Regions from separate parts of the Paenarthrobacter sp. NPDC058040 genome, predicted to be linked through region 2. Evidence: riboswitches for the same ligand, from Rfam matches in the RefSeq annotation. Region 2 holds a riboswitch; the other holds the start of a gene.
The links. A riboswitch is a leader RNA that binds a small molecule or an ion and turns the genes downstream of it on or off. The one in region 2 is predicted to bind thiamine pyrophosphate.
Positions count from the first base shown of each region.

Region 1: linked by a shared signal. The riboswitch ahead of thiC (phosphomethylpyrimidine synthase ThiC) and the one ahead of thiO (glycine oxidase ThiO) in region 2 are both predicted to bind thiamine pyrophosphate.

Region 1 is NZ_JBHVRN010000005.1:302,416-309,862, reverse strand. It holds gene rpsP (30S ribosomal protein S16) at 1-289, opposite strand, end outside; gene ACFVSJ_RS09200 (hypothetical protein) at 507-947, opposite strand; gene ACFVSJ_RS09195 (VOC family protein) at 1,057-1,929, opposite strand; gene ACFVSJ_RS09190 (amidohydrolase family protein) at 2,003-3,091, opposite strand; TPP riboswitch at 3,166-3,273, shown strand; gene thiC (phosphomethylpyrimidine synthase ThiC) at 3,268-5,100, shown strand; gene ACFVSJ_RS09180 (alpha/beta fold hydrolase) at 5,083-5,805, opposite strand; gene ffh (signal recognition particle protein) at 5,856-7,433, opposite strand.
Region 2 is NZ_JBHVRN010000003.1:42,684-50,130, reverse strand. It holds gene ACFVSJ_RS04765 (RNB domain-containing ribonuclease) at 1-1,271, opposite strand, end outside; gene ACFVSJ_RS04760 (ferritin-like fold-containing protein) at 1,313-1,981, shown strand; gene thiE (thiamine phosphate synthase) at 1,978-2,643, opposite strand; TPP riboswitch at 2,671-2,790, shown strand; gene thiO (glycine oxidase ThiO) at 2,783-4,039, shown strand; gene thiS (sulfur carrier protein ThiS) at 4,036-4,272, shown strand; gene ACFVSJ_RS04740 (thiazole synthase) at 4,276-5,073, shown strand; gene ACFVSJ_RS04735 (hypothetical protein) at 5,153-5,455, opposite strand; gene ACFVSJ_RS04730 (DUF3107 domain-containing protein) at 5,491-5,715, opposite strand; gene ACFVSJ_RS04725 (TetR/AcrR family transcriptional regulator) at 5,766-6,422, opposite strand; gene moeB (molybdopterin-synthase adenylyltransferase MoeB) at 6,507-7,447, shown strand, end outside.

The sequences.
Region 1 (7,447 bases), on a different contig from region 2:
CCCTGGTCTTCAGGGTGCCTTCCTGGCCAGGCAGGCCCTTGAACTTCTGCCAGTCACCGGTGATCTTGAGGATCGCGGCAACCTGCTCGGTCGGCTGGGCGCCAACGGAAAGCCAGTACTGGGCACGCTCGGAAGCGACCTCGATGTATGACGGCTCTTCGGTGGGGTGGTACTTGCCGATTTCTTCGATGGCACGGCCATCGCGCTTGGCGCGGGCATCCATGACGACGATGCGGTAGTACGGTGCGCGCATCTTACCGAAGCGCTTAAGGCGAATCTTTACGGCCACTTTTGTGGTCACTCCTGTTTCTGAAACGGGGTTGAACCCGACGTTCTGCACCCGTGGGGCGGGCCATACTAGGGGGTTCGAAGGACAAGATACGTGCACGGAGAGAGGGGCCGCACCGATCGAGTACCTGTCCATTGTGCCAGATGGGCGGGACAATTACGACTTGACCGGAACAGGCGCGTGTGAAATTGACCACGGCGTCGCCGGACGGGAGGCCTCAGGACACGGACCACACGTAAAGGCCCGCCCGATCGGCGCTCTCCACGTCGGAGGCCAAGGCAGCAAGCTGTTGCACATAGCCCTTCGACTCAACGGCGCCAAAAGGCATGTCTTCCTGACCTGCCCACGCTGTGGCGACGTCGTCAAGAACGTTGCCTTCGCCCTCGTTTTCGTAGGTAAGGAGCTCGGCCAGCGCCCGGACCATGGCCTCCGGAACGCCCAGAAGGGCGTCGCTCGTCACATCCACGAGCGCCAGCTCATAATCAGCTCCCGCAGCGTGTACGGCTTGGCCCGCGAGATCGCCCAGTTGTTCGACCTCGTAGTCGGTAATGCCATCGATCCGGACGGCAGACCCGGCAACATCCGCGCCGCGGTCCAGGGCGGCTGCCCGCTTGAGTGCTTCGTCGTGGGTGGCTACAAAGATTTCGGCAAAGCCCATGGAAAGACTCTCATTCGTTCGCGCTGACAAGACACCGGAAGGCGACCTCGGGCCGCCCTCCAATACTGCCCAGCCTAGTGCAGCCGGCACCCGGCCGGCGCGACACGCCTTACCGGACAGCAACCCGCAACTGGTTGCGCCAGGGGTCCTCGAAGCGAAGTTCCTTGCCAGTGTGGTGGCTCTTCAATCCGGCCACTTTCAGGCGGTCGGCCAGGGCCTGGACATCACCATCGCCCGGGACCTCGATCAGCACTTCCCCCAGCCCAAGCGTGTCCCGGCGCGGTCCGGCACCGCGGCTGTTCCAGACGTTCATGGCCATGTGGTGGTGGTACCCGCCCGCGGAGACGAACAGGGCCTGGCCGTGCCAGCCCGCCGTCCGCTCGAAACCCAACGTGTCGACATAGAACTGCTGGGCGGTAGCCACGTCACCTACCTGCAGGTGGACATGCCCGACGCCGGCAACGGCCTGGGCCTGACCGGTCACCGCCGCTTCGCTCAAGTACTGCTGCAGATAGGCCTGTGGCGGCAACGCGACATTGTCCATGACCACGTTCTTGCCGTCCCACTTCCACACTTCGCGGGGCTTGTCGTAGTACAACTCGATTCCGTTGCCCTCGGGATCGGTGAAGTAGAACGCCTCACTGACCAGGTGGTCGGCACTGCCCACAAAAGCCCGGGGCTCGTATTGCGCGGCGGTGGCGATAGTGGCGGCAAGCGAGGGCTGATCGTCGAAAAGAATCGCGGTATGGAAGAGGCCGGCTTCGCCACGCCCCGGGATCTGCAGGCCCGCCGCGGGGGCAAGGTGGACCACCGGCTTGCCCAGGCGGCCCAGGTAGAGGCCGCCGTCCTGCTCGGCCACGATTTGAAGGCCCAGCGCGCGCTGGTAGTAGTCGCTCATGACCTTCATGTCGCCTACCTTGAGCATCACTGTGCCCATGGTGAGGTCGGCAGGCAGCAGGTCCTGGCTGGATGAAGTGGTCATGTGATGCTCCCGGTAGGTCAAGGTGGCCGCTTTTCGGCTCGTTCTACCTATCTAAATTACTTGAAGCTTCAATTTATTCCCAGCGGACGACGTTGCCCCTGAGGACCACGTGGCCCAGCTCGTGGACCGTGGCCAGCACCCGCCGGGGATCCGCACGGCAGAGCACGACGTCGGCACTCGCCCCTTCGCTGATGCCCTCGGCTCCCAGCCAGGCCCGGGCGCGCCAAGCGGCAGCGTCGAGGACCGCGGAAGGCGGCAGGCCGGCGTCGTGCAGTTCCTGCATCTCGTCGGCAATCCGCCCATGCTTGATGACACTGCCGGCATCGGTGCCCGCGTAGATGGAAACGCCTGCTTCGAAAGCCTCCAGGACCCGCTCGCGACGCCGTTCCCACAGGCTGGTCATGTGCTGGGCGTAGTCGGGAAATTTAGGCTTGGCCTGCGCGGCGATGTCTGGGAAAGTCGCGATGTTCACCAACGTGGGCACGATTGGCACCTGCTGTTCCACCAACCGGGGTATGTGCCGCGGCAAAAGCCCCGTCGCGTGCTCGATGCAGTCGATTCCGGAGTCGAGCATCTGGTCCACGGTTTCTTCCGCGAAGCAATGCGCGGTCACGCGGGCGCCCTCATCGTGGGCGGCAGCAATGGCGTCTTTGACCACGGCGGCGGGAAATGACGGCGAAAGGTCGCCGATCCCGCGGTCAATCCAGTCGCCCACGAGCTTGACCCAGCCGTCGCCGTCGCGGGCTTCCTTCCGCACCGTCTCCACCAACTCATCAGGCTCCACTTCATGGCCCAGGCCGCGCAGGTACCTCCGGCTCCGGGCAATGTGCCGCCCTGCGCGGACCAGCCGGGGCAAGTCCTCCCGCTGCTGGACCCAGCGCGTGTTGCTGGGCGAACCGGCGTCACGGATCAGCAGGGTTCCCGCGTTTCGGTCCGCTACCGCCTGGGCGAGGGTGGTCGGGTCGTCAACCGACCCGCCCGGACCAAGGCCGATGTGGCAGTGCGCATCCACGAAGCCCGGGAGCACCCATCCGTCGAGCACTTCATCCGGCACGGCTGCGGGACGTTCAAAGGTCAGCTTTCCGTCCACGGACCACAAACCCTGGCGTTCGTCATCGGCTGCCACCAGCACGGGACCACTGAATTCAATGATGTTGGCCATGGCAGAAGCCTAGCCGGGACCGCCGGCCGGCTCGCTTGTGACTGGGACCACCCGCCTGGCTGTGGTAGCTTCGTCTACGACCACACGGGAGCCCTTGCAGGGGCTGAGATCAGACTGACGCAGTCTGCGACCGTTGAACCTGTCCGGGTAATGCCGGCGAAGGAAGTGAGTAATCCTTGAGCACCACAGAATCACAGCACAGCCCTGCCCAAAACCAGTCCGGTTCCGCAGCAGGCACGGCGGAAACGGTGACCCAATCCCTGAAATCCCACTCGCTTGCCTGGCTGGAAGATCCCGGCCACGGCATCCGCGTGCCGGTGACTGAAATCGCGTTGGAACCCTCGCCCAACGGCCAGGCAAACCAGCCACTGCAGGTGTACCGCACGGCGGGCCCCGGAAGCGATCCAGTCGTAGGGCTGGAGCCCTTCCGCCAGGCGTGGATCGAGGCACGCGGTGACACAGAGGCGTACTCGGGCCGGGAACGGAACCTGCTGGACGATGGCAAGTCGGCCGTGCGGCGCGGAGCCGCCTCGGCTGAGTGGAAGGGTGCACAACCCGTGCCCCGCCGCGCCGTCGAAGGTAAAACCGTCACCCAGATGCATTACGCCAAGCAGGGCGTCGTGACGCCCGAAATGCGGTTCGTCGCCTTGCGGGAGAATTGCGACGTTGAGCTGGTCCGCAGCGAAGTCGCTGCAGGGCGGGCCATCATCCCCAACAACATCAACCACCCCGAGTCCGAGCCCATGATCATCGGCAAGGCCTTCCTGGTGAAGATCAACGCCAACATCGGCAACTCTGCCGTCACCAGTTCCATCGCCGAGGAAGTGGACAAACTCCAGTGGGCCACCCAGTGGGGCGCCGATACCGTCATGGACCTTTCCACGGGGGACGACATCCACACCACCCGCGAGTGGATCATCCGCAACTCCCCCGTCCCCATCGGCACGGTGCCGATCTACCAGGCGCTGGAAAAGGTCAATGGCGAGGCCAACAAGCTCACGTGGGAGATCTTCCGGGACACGGTGATCGAACAATGCGAGCAGGGCGTTGACTACATGACCATCCACGCAGGTGTCCTGCTGCGCTACGTTCCCCTCACCGCCAACCGGGTCACGGGCATTGTGTCCCGCGGCGGTTCCATCATGGCCGGATGGTGCCTTGCCCACCACCAAGAGAACTTCCTCTACACCCACTTCAATGAACTGTGCGAGATCTTCGCCAAGTACGATGTCGCTTTCTCGCTGGGTGACGGCCTCCGCCCCGGGGCCACGGCGGACGCCAACGACGCGGCGCAGTTCGCCGAACTGGATACCCTGGCCGAACTGACACAGCGGGCCTGGGAATACGACGTCCAGGTCATGGTTGAGGGACCGGGGCACATTCCCTTCCACCTGGTGCGGGAGAACGTGGAACGCCAGCAGGAATTGTGCAAGGGCGCCCCTTTCTACACCCTCGGGCCGCTCGTGACCGACGTTGCGCCAGGGTACGACCACATCACCTCGGCGATCGGTGCCACGGAGATTGCCCGCTACGGCACGGCCATGCTCTGCTACGTGACCCCCAAGGAACACCTGGGCCTGCCGAACAAGGACGACGTCAAGACCGGCGTGATCACTTACAAGATCGCAGCCCATGCCGCGGACCTTGCCAAAGGACACCCCGGCGCCAACGAGCGCGACGATGCCCTTTCCAAGGCACGCTTCGAGTTCAGGTGGCGGGACCAGTTCGCACTGTCCCTGGATCCGGTCACCGCGGAATCATTCCACGATGAGACACTTCCCGCCGAACCGGCCAAGACGGCACACTTCTGCTCCATGTGCGGACCCAAGTTCTGCTCGATGCGCATCAGCCAGGACATCCGCGATGAATACGGATCGGCCGAAGCCCAGGCCGCCATAGCCGGGATTTACAGCGGAATGCGCGAGAAGAGTGAGGAATTCCTCGCCGCCGGAGGCAAGGTCTATTTGCCGGAACTCCAGGTTCCCGCCGCCTCAGGACGCGCGAACTGACGAAGCCCTGCCGACCTCGGCGATGAAGCGTCGGATGATCCGGTCGCCATCCACCGAGTCCTGGGGCCGGTGCCCTCCAGCTGCCACGCGCCGGAGGGCACCGGTTTCCTGCAGGTAGGCGGCGATTTCCTCGTACAAAGGTTCCCAGCCGCCCGTCAAGACCAACGTGGGGACGCCCGGAACGATATGGAGCTGGGCCTCCCACGGTGGCGCCTGCAGCCTCAAGCGGCGGGCGGAGCGCTGCGCTTCCGGGGTGTCCAGCCCGCTGGCTTCGGCGGAGAAGGCGCGCCTGAAGTACTCGCGCTGGTAGTCGGAGTCGTTGAGCCGGCCGCGCACGTCGAAGAGAGGTTCCATCAGCGCGCGGTGGGCTGCCGTAGCGGGCAGCTCAGCCGTCAGGGACAAGCACGCAGGTTCAACGAGGACCAGCGAGTGCACCAGGTCCGGGCGGTCCACTGCTGCAAGCATCGCGGAAATGGCGCCTTGCTCGTGCGCCACCACGTGGCCTCCGCCGGCAGCGCCCAGCGAATCGAGCAGGATCGCGACATCGGCGGACACATCCGATTCCACCGGATCGGCAACGGGGTGGAAACCATGGCGCCGCAGGAACAGGGCGTCATAATCCAAAGCCATGCCATGTTGCTTTGGCCAGGCCGCAGCGCCGAAACTGCCCAGGCCGTGGACAAAAACTACGCGCTGCTTGTGCATTGGATCAGACTATTCCACGGCACCGACATCCCCGGAGGATGCGTGGATGGTTACTTGCCCAGGAACTTGTCGAAGCCCTTGGGCAGGTTCAACGAGGACGGATCGAAATCGGCAGCCCCCTGGCCGAAAGCAGCACCCTTCGGCGCTGAGGCGGCAGCCGCACGCTTCGCCTCGGCGTCGCGCAATTCCTGCGCTGCCTTGGCCGGGTTTCCGGAGCGGGCCTTCTTCTTCGGGGCGTTCTTGCCACCCTTGCGCCCTCCGCCCGGGCCACCGAGTCCCGGCATCCCGGGCATTCCCGGCATTCCGCCGCCCTGGGCAAGCTTCTTCATCATCTTCTGGGCTTGCGCAAAGCGCTCCAGGAGGCCATTGACCTCGGAGACGTGAACACCGGAACCTTTGGCGATACGGGCACGGCGCGAACCGTTGATGATCTTCGGGGCAACACGCTCGTGCGGGGTCATGGACCGCACGATTGCCTCGACGCGGTCGATTTCCTTCTCGTCGAAGTTCTCCAGCTGCTGCCGGATGTTCTGCGCACCGGGCATCATCATGAGCATCTTCTTCATGGAGCCCATGTTGCGGATCTGCTGCATCTGGGCCAGGAAGTCGTCCAGGGTGAAGTCTTCCTGGTCGGCGAACTTCTTCGCCATCCGGGCGGCTTCTTCCTTGTCCCAGGCCTTCTCGGCCTGTTCGATCAAGGTCAGGACGTCACCCATGTCCAGGATGCGCGAGGCCATCCGGTCCGGGTGGAAGAGTTCGAAGTCGTCGAGGCCTTCACCGGTGGAGGCGAACATGACCGGCTTGCCCGTCACGGACGCGACCGACAGCGCGGCACCGCCGCGGGCATCGCCGTCGAGCTTGGACAGCACGATGCCGGTGAAGTTAACGCCCTCGTCGAAGGCCATGGCCGTGTTGACGGCGTCCTGGCCGATCATGGCGTCAATGACGAAGAGGACTTCGTTGGGGATGATGGCCTGGCGGATCCGCTTGGCCTGGTCCATCATCTCCGCGTCGACGCCAAGGCGGCCGGCGGTGTCCACAATGACGACGTCGTGCAGCTTCTGGCGGGCTTCGGCCACACCGGCCTGCGCAACAGCCACGGGATCGCCTGCAGGGTGTTCGAGTTCGGACGTGGCACCGGGGTGCGGAGCGAAGACCGGCACGCCGGCGCGCTGGCCCACGACCTGGAGCTGCGTGACGGCGTTGGGGCGCTGGAGGTCGCACGCAACCAGCAGGGGGCTGTGGCCCTGGCCCTTGAGCCACTTGGACAGCTTGCCTGCGAGGGTGGTCTTGCCCGCGCCCTGGAGGCCGGCAAGCATGATGATGGTGGGGCCGTTCTTGGCCAGGCGGATGCGCCGCGTTTCGCCACCGAGGATCTCCACAAGTTCCTCGTTGACGATCTTGACGATCTGCTGGCTCGGGTTCAGCGCACCCGAAACCTCGGCGCCGAGGGCACGCTCCCGGATTCGGGAGGTGAATTCGCGGACCACCGGCACGGCAACATCCGCGTCCAGCAGGGCACGGCGAATCTCCCGGACTGTGGCGTCAACGTCGGCCTCAGAGAGACGCCCCTTGCCACGGAGGTTCTTGAAGGTTGCTGTCAACCGGTCAGAGAGTGAATTGAACACGCGCCGCGCACTTC
Region 2 (7,447 bases):
ACAGCATCGAATTCTTCGCCGATATGGTTGGCCACGAGGGCGGCCTCTACCGTGTCCAGGGCCAGACGTTCCAGTTTCCCGGCCAATTGGTCCGAGGAAGCCATGATCTCAGGGAGTGTCGGCAGTGCTTCGCGGGCCCAATCCGGGATGTCATGACCATTGCTCAGCGCTTCACAGATCACCAGGACGAAGCGGTCAATAAGGCGGCGCAGTGGAGCGGTGGTGTGCGCATAGGGTGCCCCGATGGCCGATTGGATGACGTCCTGAGGAACCTCTCCGTCAAAGGGCGTGTACCCCGCGCCCCGGAACAGGGTGCCTGCCGAGTGCAGGATGGCCAGTTGTTTGGGATCGGAGGCATCCAAGGTCCGCAGGTACTCGCCGTAGGTGATGTCACCGTCCCATGGTTTGCCAAGGGCCTGGGTTTGCCGCTTGAAATGCAGCAGCGACCGCTCGTCCGGCGCAGGCATGGTCCGCAGGATGCCAACTTTCCCGTCAAGCATCAGTTGGGCTGCCGCCATGCCCGTCATCAGGGAGATCTGGGCGTTCCAGTCCTCCACGGGAAGTGAAGGGGCGGCAACAATCCGGTAGCCGCCTCCACCGGTTGCCTGGACGATCTCCTGCTCGGGCATGTTGAGGCTCGCGCCGCCACGTTTGCGTTCCAGCTCCACCCGCTTCAGCCCGACTTCTTTCAGCAGCTGGAGAACCGGCAGGGCCGAACCCGAATCGATCTGCTCCTGGGCACCCTTGTAGCTCAGCTTCGCGCGGCTCCTTACCGATGCGCGTGCGACGGAGACAGCCGCGATGTCCGCTTTGGCATCAAGATCGAAGTCCCAAACGAACGCGCCGCAGTCCTGGCCGGCCAGCAGGCTCCCTGCGTGCTCGCTGATGACCTCCGGGTGCAGGGGAATCCGGCCGTCGGGCGCGTAGTAGGTCTGGCCGCGCTGCCTGGTTTCCCCATCCAAGGCCCCACCAGGGACAACAAAAGAGGGGACATCCGCAATGGCGTAGAGAACCTTGTAGCCGTCGCCGGCCCGGTCGATGAAAAGGGCCTGGTCCAGGTCGGTGGAGGTGGCGGGATCGATCGTGACGAACGGAACGTCGAGCAAATCCCGGGCCGGGAGCTGGTGGTGTTCAACGGCCGCGCGTGCCTCGTCCAGAGCTCCGCCGGGGAAGTCGCCGGGCAGTTCCAGCTCGGTCCTCAGCGCGGCCAAGGACTCTGCGAGCTGGTCGGAAGAATCGTCGACGTTGGGCGCTATCCGATGATGTGACACGAAAGTCAGACTAGCCCGAAAACGGCGGATAGTCTTGGAACATGGGCACCTCCACAGGCCGCGACGATTCCCAGGGGCAGCTCGCCGCCGAGCTGCTGGGCGCCATGGCCTACGGGGAGTTGTCCGCCTTCGGAAGGTTGTCCTCCGACTCGCGACTGGCGCCCACGCTCCGCGAACGGGCCATGCTGGCCAAGATCGCCGTTGGTGCCTTCGGAAACTACGCCGTAATCAGCGGCCGGCTCGCGGAAATGGGAAACGACCCCGAGGACGCCATGCTCCCGTTCCAACGCTCGTTCGATCACTTCCACGAGCGGACGCCGCCCGGAGACTGGTTCGAATCGGTGGCCAAGGCCGACGTCATAGATACCGTCTCCGCGGATTTCTACCGGACCGTCGCCGGTTTCCTCGACTCCGGCACCCAGCATTTCGTCCAGCAGGTTGCCTCGGCCGACCAAGCAACCGAAGCCCTGCGGATCCTGCTGCGACGGGCCCTGCGGGATGACCCGCGGCTCGCGTCGCGGCTCTCACTTTGGGGGCGCAGGCTGGTCGGTGAGGCCCTGACACAGGCCCAGCGCGTCGGTTTGGAGCATCCGCATCTTGGGCCACTGCTGCGCGACGGCGGCGAATCCCGTGCCGCAGTGCATCAGCTGACCGCCGAGCTTGCGGAGCGGCACGGGCGCCGCATGACCGGCTTGGGGCTGACGGCCTAAGCCGCGTCGAGGGCCGCCAGCAGCGCCTGGGCGGCCGCCGTCGGGTTATCTGCCGCGGTGATGGCACGCACCACCACTATGCGGCTGGCTCCTGCGGCAACCACTTGTTCCACGTTGCTGAGGTCGATGCCGCCAATCGCGAACCAGGGCAGGTCAACGTCGGCTTGCTTTACGGCCTCCGCGGCATATGTGACCAAGTCCAGCCCCACTCCGGCCCGGCCCGGTTTGGTGGGCGTCGCCCAGAGCGGGCCGACGCAGAAGTAGTCCAGGCCACCGGCGTCCCGGGAGGCCGCAACTGCCGCGTCCACCTGCCCAGTGGAGTGGGTGGAAAGGCCGATGGTCTCCTCATCAGTGAGCAGGTCCCGGGCAGCCCCCAAGGGGATGTCCTTTTGGCCGATGTGGAACACGGGAGCCCCGGAAATACGGGCAACATCGGCGCGGTCATTGACGGCCCAGAGCCGCCCGTGGCGGCTGGCCACCTTGCTGAGGACCTCCAGCAGTTCCAGTTCTTCGCCGGCCTCGAGCGTCTTGTCGCGGAGCTGGATAATATCCACTCCGCCCTCGAAGGCGGCATCCACAAAATCTTCGAAATCGTCCTGCTGCCGGCGGGCGTCGGTGCACAAATAGAGGCGGGCAGTGGCGAGGAGGTCAGGCTGGGTCATGCAAACCAGAGTAGTTCCTCTAAACTGGGCACGTACTGCGGGAGCCGCGACGTTTGTCTTTATGACTGTCCGGCTGAGAGGGCTTCAGCGCCGACCGCTTGACCTGATCCGGCTAGTACCGGCGTAGGGAAGGAAATCCATGGCAGAAGCCATTTACGCAGATGTCGCCGTCATAGGCGGCGGCGTCATCGGACTCGGAATAGCGCACGAAGCACGGCGGCGCGGCCATTCGGTAGTCCTCATCGATCCGGCACCCGCCACCGGCGCCACTTATGCCGCGGCAGGCATGCTGGCCCCCGTCAGCGAACTCCACTACCAGGAGGAGGACCTCCTGGAACTCATGCTGGAATCGTCGCGGCGCTGGCCCGCGTTCGTGGACAGCCTCGCCGGTCCGCGGGAAACCACCGGTTACCGTACGACGGCGACGCTCGCCGTGGGTGCCGACGCCGCCGATCGCCGCGCGCTCGCAGACCTGCGCTCCGTGCAGGTGGCCGAGGGCCTCCAGGTGGAGCCGCTGCTGCTGCGGGACGCGCGCGAACGGGAACCCCTGTTGAGTCCGCAGATTTCCTGCGCGTTCCACATTCCAGCGGACCACCAAGTGGATCCGCGGAAGCTCGCGGCATCCCTGCTGGCGGGCTTGGCTGCGCACAGGCCCGCCGACGACAGCTGGGTAGAGGGGGCCGACGACGGCTTCCACGTTCGGCATGCGGCAGTCCGCTTGCTCTGGGACGAAGGCCGGGTGGCCGGCGCTGGGCTCAGCAATGGTGGGCAGGTCCTGGCCAAGGAAACAGTCCTTGCCAACGGCCTGGATGCGGCAACGATCAACGGACTTCCGGGGCAGCTCGAGCTCCCCTTGCGTCCGGTGTATGGGGACATCCTCAGGCTGCGCGTCCCGGAAACCTTGCAACCCCTGGTCACCTCAACCGTCCGGGGAATGGTGAGGGGTGTGCCGGTCTACATCGTTCCGAGGGAGGACGGGACCGTGGTAATCGGGGCCACCCAGAGGGAAGACGGACTGTCAACCGGGTCCAACGCTGTCTCAGCCGGTGGCATCTACCAGCTTCTGCGCGATGCCCAGGTCCTGGTTCCCGCGGTCGCGGAATTGGAACTCCTCGAAGCTACCGCCCGGGCCAGGCCTGGAACGCCGGACAACGCGCCGCTGTTGGGACGTGTGGCCAGCGCCGACGGGCAGGTTCCGGGCCTCATTATTGCCACCGGCTTCTTCCGGCATGGCGTTCTCCTGGCGCCGGCGGCCGCGGCGATCGTGGGCGACCTGATAACGGGCTCGGTGGATCCGCGCTGGTTGCGCTTCCGGCCGGACCGCTTTGCAACGCCTGGCCTGGCGCCACACCACACTTCTGCAGACACGGAATCTTTCAGCAAGGAAACAGCATGAACATCAAACTCAACGGAGCAGACCACGCAGTAGCGGATGGCGCCTCGGTCAGCACCCTCGTCACCTCCGTCACCGGCCGCGCACTGGACCACCGCGGACAGGCGGCCGACGGCGGCAAGTTGGGTGTCGCCGTCGCACGTAACTCCGAAGTAGTGCCGCGCAGCCAATGGGCTGCCACGGACCTCGCCGAAGGCGATGAGCTGGAACTCGTTACCGCAGTCCAAGGAGGCTGAACCATGACCACAACAAGCACCGAAACCCGGATCGACCCCTTGGTCATCGACGGGGTGGAATTGTCATCCCGGCTCATCATGGGGACCGGCGGAGCCCCCAGCCTGGAAGGCCTCGGCGCGGCACTTCTGGCCTCCGGGACGGAACTGACCACCGTGGCCATGCGGCGCTACTCTCCGGCAGAGGCGGGCTCGCTTTTCCAGCTGTTGGTGGACAACAACATCCGGGTGCTCCCGAATACCGCAGGCTGCTTCACAGCAAAGGACGCTGTGCTGACGGCGGAACTGGCCCGGGAAGCGTTGGAGACCGACTGGGTGAAGCTTGAGGTCATCGCAGACGAGCACACCTTGCTTCCGGACGCAGTCGAATTGGTGGATGCGACCGAGCAATTGGTCAACAGGGGCTTCAAGGTCTTCGCGTACACCAACGACGATCCCGTGCTGGCCCTGCGACTGGAGAACCTGGGTGCCACCGCCGTCATGCCGCTCGGTGCGCCGATCGGCACCGGCCTGGGTATCCTCAACCCGCACAACATCGAGGTCATCGTCTCCAGGGCTTCTGTTCCGGTGGTCCTGGACGCCGGCATCGGCACCGCTTCCGACGCCGCGCTTGCCATGGAATTGGGGTGTGACGCCGTGCTTCTCGCTACCGCCGTGACCCGGGCACAGAACCCTGCTCTGATGGGCGAAGCCTTCAAGCACGCTGTCCTGTCCGGCCGGTTCGCCCGGCAAGCGGGACGGATTCCGCGCCGGGAGCACGCCCTGGCGTCCTCGGCCATGGAAGGCCGCGCAGAGTTCCTCTAACGCTTAAACAGTTGTGGCCACTGCCCTTGAGGGCGGTGGCCACAACTGTTTAGGAACAGGGAACGTTCCCCGGACGCGCCTAGAGTCGCAGGGCTTCGGTAAGGGCCGTAGTATCCCGCGAGGTACGCGTGCGGCCCAGGAAGACCACGGCGCCGGCCGCGGCGGCCGTACCCAGCACGATGGGCAACACAAAGGGAATCCACGTCAGCCCGGGCTGATAGCCCAAGCCTGCCGCAATGAAAGCCACCCAAGCCAAGGCGCCAACGCCCAAAGAAACGCCGGCCGGCAGGGCAATGCCGTACTTGCCGTGCCGTTTGTCGTTTGCCCACACCAGGAAACCTGTGGCGACAGTCGCAAACGCAACAACGACGAGTGAAAGCATGGGGACTCCTTAGCGGCAGTTGTCAGGGCAAAGTGTCAGAGTGCGCCGAAGCCTACGCGACGGACTTCCTCGGCGCCGATTTCGACGTAGCCCAGGACGCTTCCCGGAACGATCACCTGGCGGCCCTTGTCGTCCGTCAGCCGCAACTCGGAACCCTTGGAGAGTGCGTCCGAAACAAGCTTGGCTACCGCGTCTGCATCCAAGGCGGATTCGAGCACAATTTCACGGCCAACGTTTTGAATGCCGATCTTTACTTCCACAGCAAGGCCTCCAAGCCAATCAAGAATTAGGTCAGTCCTTTATTTGTAGCCTAGGACTCTTTGGGGAATCGACTGATTCCGCGCCAAGCTAAACGATAGATCAGATCGCTGGCCACATCGAGGTCCAGGTTTCCGTCCGTTTCGAGCCAGTACCGCGCGCTGACCTGCGCCATTCCGGCCAGCCCACGGCCCAGGAGCTGCGCTTCGAGCGGGGGCAGCTTGGTGTCTTCCGCAATGACGTGGGCTACGGCATCCGCAAATGTCTTGTTGAACGTTTCCAAGCGGGAACTGACATCGGGATCGTTGATCAGGTCCGACTCGAAGACGAGCCGATGCGCCTGGTCGTCGTCCGCAATGAATTTGTAGTAGGCGCGCATGACGGCCTTGACGCGCTCTTTGTTGTCCGTGGTGGAGTTCAGTGCCGTGAGCATCAAATCGGTCAGGGCGGCCAGATGGCTGTCCAGGAGCGCCATGTACAACTCCCGCTTGGAAGGGAAGTGTTGGTAGAGCACCGGCTTGCTCACATGGGCGGTTTCGGCGATCTCATCCATTGCGGCTCCGTGGAAGCCGTTGGAAACGAACACTTCCAGGGCAGCGTTGAGCAATTGCGCACGGCGCTCGTCCCGCGGCAACCTTGCTGAGCGCGGTGAACCAGTCCGATCCTGTTTTGCTGGTGCCCCATCATTTGCCCGTGCGCCGTCAGCCACAGTCTGCCGCCTTTCCTTTGCAGTTATGACCACTGTACCGGTGGGTAATATGACCGGGCGGCATCGGCAGGCATACATTGGGGTATGGCCTCAATTCTTGCTGCCCACACTGCGCCCGCGGTCCTGCCGCCCCTCGTTGAACCTGCTGCCGGACTGACGCCGGCCGAGGTGGAACGGTACTCCCGGCATCTCATCATTCCGGAAATTGGTGCCGTGGGCCAACGCAGGCTTAAGAATGCGAAAGTTCTTGTCATAGGCGCCGGGGGGCTCGGCTCTCCGGCACTCCTTTATCTGGCCGCAGCCGGTGTGGGTACTTTGGGGATTATCGACGACGACGTTGTGGACCTCAGCAATCTGCAGCGCCAGGTGATCCATGGAGTAAAGGACGTCGGCATCCCCAAAATCGAGTCCGCACGCAATGCCATTGCCGAGCTCAACCCTTTGGTCAACGTTGTGCTGCACAATGACCGTCTGGATTCCTCGAATGCACTGGACCTCTTTGCGCAATACGACCTCATTTTGGATGGCGCGGACAATTTCGCCACCCGCTACCTCGTCAACGACGCCGCGGCAATCCTGGGCAAACCCTATGTGTGGGGTTCCATATTCCGGTTCGACGGGCAGGTAAGCGTCTTCTGGGGCGAACATGGCCCCACCTACCGTGACTTGTACCCTGAAGCGCCCCCGGCAGGGTCCGTACCGTCCTGCGGCGAGGGCGGTGTGTTCGGCATGCTGTGCGCGGCTGTCGGCTCTCTCATGGTGACTGAGGCCGTCAAGCTGATTACCGGCGTCGGGCGTTCCCTCCTGGGCCGCGTGGCGCTCTTCGACGCCCTCGGCGGCAGTTGGCGCGAAATCAAAGTGTCCAAGGACCCGGAAGCCGGGCCGATCACCGAACTGACCGATTACGAGGCTTTCTGCGGTGTTACCCCGGTGGCACCCACCGACCAGGCGCATACGGTCACGGCCAAGGAGTTGGCGCAGATGCTGGCCGAACGTGCGGCAGGTGAGCGGGACTTCGACCTCGT